Regions from separate parts of the Methylobacterium sp. Gmos3 genome, predicted to be linked through region 2. Evidence: riboswitches for the same ligand, from Rfam matches in the RefSeq annotation. Region 2 holds a riboswitch; the other holds the start of a gene.
The links. Region 2 has a riboswitch for thiamine pyrophosphate ahead of thiC (phosphomethylpyrimidine synthase ThiC). Riboswitches for the same ligand answer to the same signal wherever they lie in the genome.
Positions count from the first base shown of each region.

Region 1: linked by a shared signal. The riboswitch ahead of thiO (glycine oxidase ThiO) and the one ahead of thiC (phosphomethylpyrimidine synthase ThiC) in region 2 are both predicted to bind thiamine pyrophosphate.

Region 1 is NZ_JBWJYL010000004.1:231,567-236,935, reverse strand. Features, by position in the region: gene rpoD (RNA polymerase sigma factor RpoD) at 1-1,364, shown strand, start outside; gene ACS5Q7_RS10045 (adenylate/guanylate cyclase domain-containing protein) at 1,434-2,693, shown strand; TPP riboswitch at 2,865-2,993, shown strand; gene thiO (glycine oxidase ThiO) at 3,062-4,279, shown strand; gene thiS (sulfur carrier protein ThiS) at 4,276-4,488, shown strand; gene thiG (thiazole synthase) at 4,492-5,292, shown strand; gene ACS5Q7_RS10025 (thiamine phosphate synthase) at 5,292-5,369, shown strand, end outside.
Region 2 is NZ_JBWJYL010000008.1:264,840-270,208, reverse strand. Features, by position in the region: gene ACS5Q7_RS18535 (transglycosylase domain-containing protein) at 1-574, opposite strand, end outside; gene ACS5Q7_RS18530 (hypothetical protein) at 841-1,338, shown strand; gene ACS5Q7_RS18525 (pilus assembly protein PilZ) at 1,375-1,620, shown strand; gene ACS5Q7_RS18520 (HNH endonuclease family protein) at 1,627-1,998, opposite strand; TPP riboswitch at 2,201-2,305, shown strand; gene thiC (phosphomethylpyrimidine synthase ThiC) at 2,375-4,264, shown strand; gene ACS5Q7_RS18510 (TY-Chap domain-containing protein) at 4,287-4,736, opposite strand; gene ACS5Q7_RS18505 (hypothetical protein) at 5,155-5,369, shown strand, end outside.

The DNA of each region.
Region 1 (5,369 bases), on a different contig from region 2:
ACGGGCGCAATGCGCCGCAATTGGCCGAGGGCGAGAGCGAGGGCGACGAGGACAGCGACGGACCGACGCCTCCCGAGGGTGGCGACGAGGAGGACGATCTCGAGAACAACGTGTCGCTCGCCGCGATGGAAGCGGAGATCAAGCCGCGCGTCCTCGAGACCTTCGACGCGATCGCCCAGAACTACCACAAGCTGCGCAAGGCCCAGACCGAGAACGGGACCGGCGCCGACAAGACCTCGGCGCAGACCAAGAAGCAGGGCGACCTCAAGGACATCGTCGTCGCCGACGTGAAGTCCCTGTCGCTCAACAACAACCGGATCGAGGCGCTGGTCGGCCAGCTCTACGCGATCAACAAGCAGCTCATCGGTCACGAGGGCCGGCTGATGCGCTATGCGGAGAGCCACGGCGTCGCCCGCGACGAGTTCCTGCGCCACTACCAGGGCTACGAGCTCGATCCGGCCTGGATGGACCGCGTCGGCACGCTCGGCGGCAAGGGCTGGAAGAACCTGGTCGAGAGGGGCCAGAAGCAGGTCACCGAACTGCGGGCGCAGATCCTCGACCTCGCCTCGGAGACGGGCCTCGAGATCGGCGAGTTCCGCCGCATCGTGAACATGGTCCAGAAGGGCGAGCGCGAAGCCCGGCAGGCGAAGAAGGAAATGATCGAGGCGAACCTGCGCCTCGTGATCTCCATCGCCAAGAAGTACACGAACCGCGGCCTGCAGTTCCTGGACCTGATCCAGGAGGGCAACATCGGCCTGATGAAGGCCGTGGACAAGTTCGAGTACCGCCGGGGCTACAAGTTCTCGACCTACGCGACGTGGTGGATCCGGCAGGCGATCACCCGCTCGATCGCCGATCAGGCGCGGACCATCCGCATCCCGGTCCATATGATCGAGACGATCAACAAGATCGTCCGCACCTCGCGCCAGATGCTGCATGAGATCGGGCGTGAACCGACGCCCGAGGAGCTGGCCGAGAAGCTGGCCATGCCGCTGGAGAAGGTCCGCAAGGTCCTGAAGATCGCCAAGGAGCCGATCTCCCTCGAAACGCCCATCGGCGACGAGGAAGACAGCCACCTCGGCGACTTCATCGAGGACAAGAACGTCGTCCTGCCGATCGACGCGGCGATCCAGTCGAACCTTCGCGAGACCACGACGCGCGTACTCGCGTCGCTCACGCCCCGCGAGGAGCGCGTGCTGCGCATGCGCTTCGGCATCGGCATGAATACCGACCACACCCTGGAAGAGGTCGGCCAGCAATTCTCCGTGACGCGCGAGCGCATCCGCCAGATCGAGGCGAAGGCGCTGCGCAAGCTCAAGCATCCGAGCCGCAGCCGGAAGCTTCGGAGCTTCCTCGACAACTGAGCCGACGGCCCGCGCCGCCGGCTCACGGCAAAGCCTTGCTTTGCCGTGACGGAAACCCACCTTGGCGCCATGCTCGAACGACGTCCGCCACTGCCCGGAACACCGACGGCCGATGCGGACGGCTCCGAGACCAGCGACGTCCCGTTCGGCGCGCTGGAGCCCTCGGTCGGCATCCGCGATTGGCTGCTCGGTGAGGGGGCCCGCATCGACAAGGCCGAGCACATGCTCGAAGGCCTTGCCGAGCGGCTGATCGATATCGGCGTTCCGGTGGACCGCGCCTCCACCGCCATCGACACGTTGCACTCGGAATATGCCGGCGTCGGCCGGGTCTGGACGCGCAACGGCGGTGTCACGGTGCGGCTTTTCCCGCACGGCAGCCGTTCCCAGGAAGCCTATCTCCGCAGCCCCTTCGCCGAGGTCCACCGGACCGGCCGCTGGCTGATCCTAGACCTGTCCGAGACGCCGGACGACGCCTACGCCATCGTGCCGGACCTCAAGGCGGAAGGGTTCACGCACTACGTCGTCGCGCCGCTGTTCTTCACGAACGGCACGCAGAACGGCATCACCTTCGCCACCAAGTGCCCCACGGGGTTCGAGCGCGAGCACATCGCGATCCTGCGCTTCATCATGCCGGCGCTGGCGGCGGTGATGGAGATGCGGGTTCTGAACAAGCAGCTCGATCACGTGCTCCGCGTGTATGTCGGCGACGAGCCGCACCGGGCGATCCTATCGGGCGACATCCGGCGCGGACAGGTCACGCGCATCCGCTCCGCGATCCTGTTCGCGGACATGCGCGACTACACGCGCATCTCCGCCGACATGACGCCGGAGGAGGCGGTGGCCCTCCTCAACGTGTTCTTCGATTGCCTCGTCCCGCCCATCGAGGGCGAGGGCGGCGAGGTGCTGAAGTATCTTGGCGACGGGCTGCTCGCGATCTTCCGCGAGAGCGGCGACGACCTCGGCGGCGCGGCCAAGGGCGCCCTGACGGCGGCCCAGCACATTCTGGCGGCCATCGACGAGGCGAACGCCCTCCATCAATTCCCGGTGCCGATCCAGGCGGGCATCGCCCTCCACCATGGCGAAGCAGCCTACGGCAATGTCGGCTCCGGCTCGCGCCTCGACTTCACGGTGATCGGCCGCGACGTGAACCTTGCCAGCCGGCTCGCCAAGCTCAACCGGGGGCTCGGCGAGGAGCTTCTGATGTCGAAGCCCTTCGTGGATTTCCTGTGGGGCGACCCGGTTCCGGTGGGCGTCCACGTGCTCCACGGCTTCGAGGAGCCGATGGCGGTGTTCAAACCGAAATTCCTGCGGCCGCGGAAAAGGGATTGAGGGCGGTATCCCCGTTCAATCCCGTCATTGCGAGCGAGAGCAAAGCAATCCAGTCGGCGCCGCCATATCCGGACAAGTCGCGCTCTGGATTGCTTCGGCTTCGCCTCGCAATGACGGCGAGGCGTGAGGGCCGGGGGGATTGACGCTTAGCCGATCAAAGGCCACATCTCGCTCTGTTCCAGGGAGATCCCCGGCAAGGGGCTGAGAAACCGATGGCACGCCCGTAAGGGCCTGCGGCGCGGAAATCCTTCGAACCTGATCCGGTTCACACCGGCGTAGGGATTGGACCGCGGCCGTCGTCCTGACAGGCCATCGCTTTTCACGAAGCACCCGGCCCGTTCCCTCCGCCAGACCAGCGGAGTGTCGCCATGGGGCTTCCGAGGCCCATTTCACCCATTGGCCAGCGTCGCGATCCGGGGCTCGCGGCCCGGAGCGCGAACCTACCCGAGCGCGCGGATGTCGCGGTCATCGGCGGCGGGCTGATCGGCCTTGCCAGCGCGTGGCGCCTCGCATCGAGGGGGCTTTCCGTCACGGTGATCGAGCGCGGCAGCGTCGGATGCGGCGCGAGCCTCGCCGCCACGGGGATGCTGGCACCGGCCGCCGAGCACGAGCCCGGCTCCGATCCGCTGCTGCCGCTCGCCATGGACTCGCTCGCCCGCTGGCCCGGCTTCCGCGACGATCTCGAAGCGGCGTCCGGCCTTTCCATCGACTACCGCCCCGATGGCACCCTGGTTCTGGCCATCGGCCGCGACGAGGTGGAACGCCTGCGCTTCCGCTACGAGCTGCAGCGCCGCTCGGGCCTCGACGCGACATGGCTCAACGGCACCGAAATCCGCCGGCTGGAACCGGTGCTGCGTCCCTCGGTGACGGCGGGCGTGCAATGCCCCCTCGATCATCAGGTCGATCCGCGCCTCGTCATGGCCGCGCTGGTGAAGGCTTGCGAGGCGGCGGGCGTGACGATCATCGAGCGCAGCGCCGTCACCGGCCTCGATTGGTCCGGCGGGCGCGTGACGGGGGTGGCCACGGAGGCCGGGCGCCTGCGCGCCGACACCGTCGTCCTGGCCTCCGGCGCGTGGAGCGGGGAGGGCGGGCTTCTGCCCGACAGCCTCGCCCTGCCGGTGCGCCCCCTCAAGGGCCAGGCGCTCGCCCTGCGGACCACGCGACAGACCGGAACGCTCTCGCGCATGGTCTGGACCGAGCAGGTCCACATGGCCCCGAAGAGCGACGGGCAACTCATCGTCGGCGCGACGGTGGAGGATTGCGGGTTCCGTGAGGGCGTCACGGCGGGCGGGCTCTACGCCCTGCTCGAAGGGGCCAGACGGGTGCTGCCCGGCATCGAGGAGATGGAGGTCGAGGCCGTGTGGAGCGGGTACCGGCCGACGTCGGACGACGACGCGCCGATCATCGATGCCATCGCGCCGGGGCTCATCGCCGCCACGGGCCATCACCGCAACGGCTACCTCCTCGCCCCCGTCACGGCGGACGCGGTCGCCGACCTCGTGGTCTCGGGCGAATTGCCCGCCGTCGCGCGGCCTTTCACGCTGGCCCGCTTCGCCCGGCCCGAGCCGAGGAGGGCGGCGCGATGAAGCTCTTCGTCAACGGCGAGCCCCGCGAGTACGACGCCGTCACCGTCGCGGCCCTGTTCGCCATCGAGGCCGAAGAGACCGGGATCGAGGGGCCGCAGGGCATCGCCATCGCCCTGAACGGCCGGGTTCTGCGCCGGAAGGAATGGGCGGACACCGCCATCACACCGGGTGATCGCATCGAGATCGTCCGCGCCATGCAGGGAGGCTAGAGCATGGACAGCATCGTCACGCCGCTGCGCCCCGAGGACGACGACGCCCTGGTGATCGCCGGGGTGCGGCTCTCGTCGCGCCTGTTCCTCGGCACCGCCGGCTACCCGACGCAGGCGATCATGCGCGACGCCGTCGAGGCGTCCGAGGCCGAGGTGGTCACCGCCTCGATCCGCCGGGTGTCCCTGCGCGGCCACGGCTCGGACACCGTGAGCCTGCTCAAGGGCCGCCGCTTCCTGCCGAACACCGCCGGCTGCGAGACCGCCCGCGATGCGATCATGACCGGCGAACTCGCCCGCGAGGCGTTGGACACGACGTGGATCAAGGTCGAGGTCATCGGGGACCGCGAGACGCTGTACCCGGACGTCGCCGAACTGATCGAGGCCTGCCGCCATCTGGTGGACGACGGCTTCACCGTCCTGCCCTATTGCAACGACGACCCCATCGTCTGCCGCCGCCTCGAGGACATCGGCTGCGCCGCCGTGATGCCGATGGGCTCGTTGATCGGCTCCGGCATGGGTGTCGCCAACCCGGCGAACATCGAGCTGATCTGCCGACGGGCGGGCGTGCCAGTCATCGTCGATGCCGGCATCGGCACTGCTTCGGACGCGGTGATCGCGATGGAACTCGGTGCCGCCGCCTGCCTCGTGAACACGGCGGTGGCCAAGGCCGACGATCCGGTGCGGATGGCCCGCGCCATGGCCCGCGCCGTCGAGGCCGGGCGCGAGGCGTACCTCGCCGGGCGGATCCCGCGCCGGGGACGCGCCGATCCGTCGAGCCCGCAACTCGGTCTTGTCGGCTCGTGATCTTGCCGTTGCCGCTGCTCGCCGTGACGGACCGCCACGGCCATCTCCGCCCGCTCCCGGAGACAGTGCGGGCGGTG
Region 2 (5,369 bases):
GGGCGACGCCGCGCCGGGTCAGGTTCTGGCCGATGGCGCGCAGGATGCCGACCGGATCGACGCCGAAATGCTGGTAGAACCGCCTGTCCTCGATGGCGACGAAGGCGCGCGGCAGGTAGGGCGGCAATTCCTTGATCGAGACCACCCGGCCGCCGGTCTCGCCCCGGTTGGCCAGGAGCGAGCCGTCGCTCGCCAGGATCGCGATGTTCGGCGGCCGCTTCGGCACGGCGAGCTGGTCGATCGGCGGCAATTGCGAGGCGTGATAGGCGATGAGCCCGGCCAAGCCGATGACGCACCACAGGCCGAGCACCACGCCGCCATAGACGATGCGGCCGAGCCAGGAGCGCCGCCTCTTGGCGCCGCGGCCACGGCCGGACGAGCCCCTGCCCCCGGAGGATCCGCGGGACGGGGAGGAACGCTTCGCCGTCTGCCTGCTCACGCGTCCGTCGCTCCTTGCCTCGGCGCCGCCGGCCCGGTCCTCTCGCGAGAGGCGCAGGTCGAGGTCGCCGCGCTGGCCGATGCGCCCTTCCGGCACATCGAAATTCGGCTCGGCCCTGCCACGCTTCTGCGCCATCGACACCCGTCACGAAGCTGTTCGCCCGCGCGCGAGGCCGCGCAACCAGACGTTGAAATGACGTCTCGGCGGCCCTGCGGACGCGTTCTGAGACGCTGTAAATGCGGCGGTTTAAGGGGCCGTTAAGATACACGGCACCACACCTTAGCCAGAACACCTCGCCAGGACGCGAGGGTGGCCCCAAAGCACTATTTCCGCCTTTCGCCCCTGGTTTCGGCGGGGGTCCATCCGTAAGGTGCCGGCCGATTCTGGGGGAGAATACGATCGTGCGGGTAGCCATTCTCGTCGCGGCGGCCGGGTTCGGCTTCGGGAGCGTTTCGGCAAGGGCCGAGATCCGGCTCGATACGGTCAATACCGTCGCCTGTGCCGAGGAAGGTGGCATCTGCCGGATGCCCTATCCCACGAACGTGTATTTCGGCGTGCCGGGCAAGACTCACGGCCGCCCCTTCCCGCAGGGCGGCGCGATCCCCTGCAACGTCCAGAGCTTCGGGGATCCGGCGCCCAACCAGCGCAAGGCTTGCTGGTACGCACCGCGCATCACCGGCAATGACGGTGGCGGATACCGCGACCGCTCGCGTCGCGATGACGGGGATGGATATCGCCCGCGCGGCGATGATCGCTACCGCGACGATGATCGTGCCCGCCGCGACGTGGACCGCGACTACGACCGTCCGCGCCGGGACGATTACGACCGTCCCCGCCGCGATTACGACGATGACCGGTCGGAGCGCCGCCGCTACCGCAGCGTTCCTGACGACGAATAGGCCGGCACGCCGATTGTGGGTTGAGAGGGACACGGCATGTCCGAGGACCGGCGCGGCGCCTATCGCCGCAATGCCTTCACCTTCGGGGCCGTCGAGACCGAAGAGGGGGAGGTCGGCTGTCTCGTCTGGGACGTGAACGAGACCGGCGCCCTGATCGAGATCGAGCAAGCCGTGGACTTGCCGAAGCGGTTCCGGCTGCGCCTTGCGCCGGAGGCCGCGATGCGCGAGGCGAGCCTCGCATGGCAGCGGGGCAAGCGCGCGGGGATCGCCTTTCCGCCCTGAAGCGCCTCACTCCTTGCGCCGGCCCGTCCGTCGGTCCCGGGTCATGCGCGTCGGGGCATGGAAATCGTCGGGCTTGGTGCGGACCCAGGCCACGAACCGGGCCAGTTCGGGGTCGGCTCGCAGGGCCTCCACGTCGGCGAGGCGCCGGGCGATCTCGGCCTCGCTGTAGCGGGCGTGGATCGCCGAGTGGCAGACCTGATGCAGCCGCACCGTGCCGCGATGGGTGCCGCCCTTCAGCTTGGGCGTCAGATGGTGCAGGCTCGATTTCGCGCCTCGTGGAATCGGGCGCTCGCAGAGCGGGCAAATGACCGGCGGCGCGGCCTGAGGGCCATGAGTCGCCGGATCGTCATCGCGCCACAGGCGCTCGCGTCTGCCCAAGCCAAGCCTCCACCTCTATCGGGCCGTCTTCGTCATTGCGAGCAAAGCGAAGCAATCCAGGGATCCGCCATACCCAGGCATGTCTCGCCGCGCTGGATTGTTTCGCTTCGTCCGAAATGACCGATGTGTGGCGAGTTTCTACCGGTTGTTGCTGCGTCACGTTTCCCGGCATTGACAACTTCCGGCAAACAACAGAGGCTTCGTCCGTTCCGAGGGGGGCCCGACGCGGGCTGAGATTGGGCGTAATGCCCTGACCCTTGAACCTGATCCGGTTCGTACCGGCGGAGGGACGGGAACCTGCGGCTTTCTTCGGGAGCCGTGTCTTTCGCCCATCGTCGTCGCGCAATTGGACCGCTCCAGCGCCAGGAGAGGCCAGATGAACGCACCCGTGCTGCCCAAGGATGTGAAGGGAAGCCCCGAGACCGTGACCACGGGACCGGTCAGCGGCTCGCGGAAGGTCTACGCGACCGTCGGCGGCCGGGAGGACATCCGCGTCCCGTTCCGCGAGATCGTGCTGACCGACCCCAAGGAAGAGCCGGTGCGGGTCTACGATCCGTCGGGTCCCTATACCGAGACCGACGCCCAGATCGACCTGTCGGCGGGCCTGCCGCAGATCCGCGCCCCCTGGATCGCCGCACGCGGCTACGAGGCCACCGAACCCCGCGCCGTGAAGCCCGAGGACAACGGTTTCGCCTCGGCGGATAAGCTCGTCGCCCCCTGCCCCGCCGCGCGCACGCTCCGCAAGGCCGCCCCCGGCCAGATGGTGACGCAGTACGAGTTCGCCCGCGCCGGGATCATCACCGAGGAGATGATCTACGTCGCCCACCGCGAAAACCTCTGCCGCGAGCAGATGCTGGAGCGCGCCGAGGCGGCCCTGGCGGACGGCCAGAATTTCGGCGCGGCCGTGCCGGCCTTCATCACCCCCGAATTCGTCCGTGACGAGATCGCCCGCGGCCGGGCGATCATCCCCGCCAACATCAACCACACCGAAGTGGAGCCGATGGCGATCGGCCGGAACTTCCTCGTGAAGATCAACGCCAATATCGGCAACTCGGCGGTGACGTCTTCGGCCGCCGAAGAGGTCGAGAAGCTGGTCTGGTCGATCCGCTGGGGCGCGGACACGGTCATGGACCTGTCCACCGGCCGCAACATCCACAACATCCGCTCTTGGATCATCCGCAACTCGCCGGTCCCGATCGGGACCGTTCCGATCTATCAGGCGCTGGAGAAGGTCGGCGGCGATCCGCTCAAGCTCGATTGGGAGGTGTTCAAGGACACGCTCATCGAGCAGGCCGAACAGGGCGTCGATTACTTCACCATCCATGCCGGCGTACGCCTCGCCCACGTGCCGCTGACCGCGCGGCGCGTCACCGGCATCGTCTCGCGCGGCGGCTCGATCATGGCGCGCTGGTGCCTCGCCGGGCACCGCGAATCGTTTCTCTACGAGCGGTTCGACGAGATCTGCGACATCATGCGGGCCTACGACGTGTCGTTCTCCTTGGGCGACGGCCTGCGCCCCGGCTCCATCGCCGACGCCAACGACGCCGCGCAATTCGCCGAGCTGGAGACGCTGGGCGAACTCACCAAGATCGCCTGGGACAAGGGCTGTCAGGTGATGATCGAGGGCCCCGGCCACGTGCCGATGCACAAGATCAAGGTGAACATGGAGAAGCAGCTTCGCGAATGCGGCGAGGCGCCCTTCTACACCCTCGGCCCGCTGACGACCGACATCGCGCCGGGCTACGATCACATCACCTCCGGCATCGGCGCGGCGATGATCGGCTGGTTCGGCACGGCGATGCTCTGCTACGTCACGCCGAAGGAGCATCTCGGCCTGCCGGACCGGGACGACGTGAAGGTCGGCGTGATCACCTACAAGATCGCCGCCCACGCCGCCGACCTCGCCAAGGGCCACCCGGCCGCGCAGCTGCGTGACGACGCTCTGAGCCGCGCGCGATTCGACTTCCGCTGGGAGGACCAGTTCAACCTGAGCCTCGACCCGGACACGGCCCGGACCTACCACGACGAGACGCTGCCCAAGGACGCCCACAAGGTCGCCCATTTCTGCTCGATGTGCGGCCCGAAGTTCTGCTCGATGAAGATCACGCAGGATCTGCGCGCCGAGGTTCTGGCGATGGAAGAGGCCGGGCAGGTGATCGGCCAGGCCCCCGCCATGTCGCAGGCCGAGGCCGAGGCCGGGATGCGCGAGAAGTCGCGTGAATTCCTCGCCGAGGGTGGCAAGCTCTACGTCGACGCGGCCGAGTGACGAGACGACGGCGCGCCCCCTTTCACCGGGCGGGCGCGCCGCATTGTCGATGGGCATCCCCTCCCTTGGGGGCGTCCATATCCAGATCGATGTCGCGCCGGGCGCCATAGGCCTCGTAAAGCGTCGTGAGCATCAAGTCGGCGGCGACACGGACATCCGGTGGCGAGCCAAGGGGTACGGTCTGCGAAAAGTTCTTCTCGGGATCGTCCTGAGTGAAGCCCAGCTCGTTCAAGGTGTTCTGTGTTTCCTCGGTCGGCACGAACCGGACGAGCGAAAACTTGCCGGTTCCGTAGGCCCCGGACGAGGCTTCGCAGAACATCGCCGTATCGTCATCGATGAAGATGCACTGGACGTAGCGCTGGAACAGGCCGTTCATGGCCAGCGAGACGAAGCGGTTCCGGGACGTCTCGACCGGGCCGGCTCGATGAATCTCTTGAAGCGCGGCGACGAGCGGGCACCGATAGCGGGCCATGAAGGCCGATCGCGGTGAGGCCTGTGCGCCCCCCGGGACCGAAAACAGCGCAACGGCCACCAAGACGGCGGACAGGAACGGGGGAATAGACCCGCAGGTCTTCGATCTCGCGTCGGGGAAACGCCGTTGAAGCAGCGATGCTGCGGAATGCATGGGCCGGTGTCCGGTTGGTCGTCGGCCCACCCTTAAGCTTTTGTTATGGATCAGAAAATCCATAGCAGAAGTTGTTTTGCTCGCTACCCACGCGCATACCATGGTGGGAGCGGTGCAATTCTTTCAATTTTCCCATTCGCGGTAACGGAATATTTAGCGCGACTCCGAGGTGCGCGGTCAATAAAGGGCCACGGCATGGTCCTATTAAGAGCTGCTTAACGGCGCGATGGTGCTATCGGCCATCACAGGATCGAAGGAGCCTGTCATGGAGATACGGAGCATACCTGCCGTCGCGCAGGGGCCGCAGGGCCTCGACGCCATCGGCGCCACGGCCGCGCCACAGGCGCAGACCGCCGAGTCGAGCCCAACGCCCTCGAACAATCTCGAGCCGGCGGTGAAGGTCGATATCGGCGCGGGCTCGCACCAGGCGCGGTTCGTCCGCGACGTCGATACGAGCGCGATCGTGTTCCAAGTGGTCGA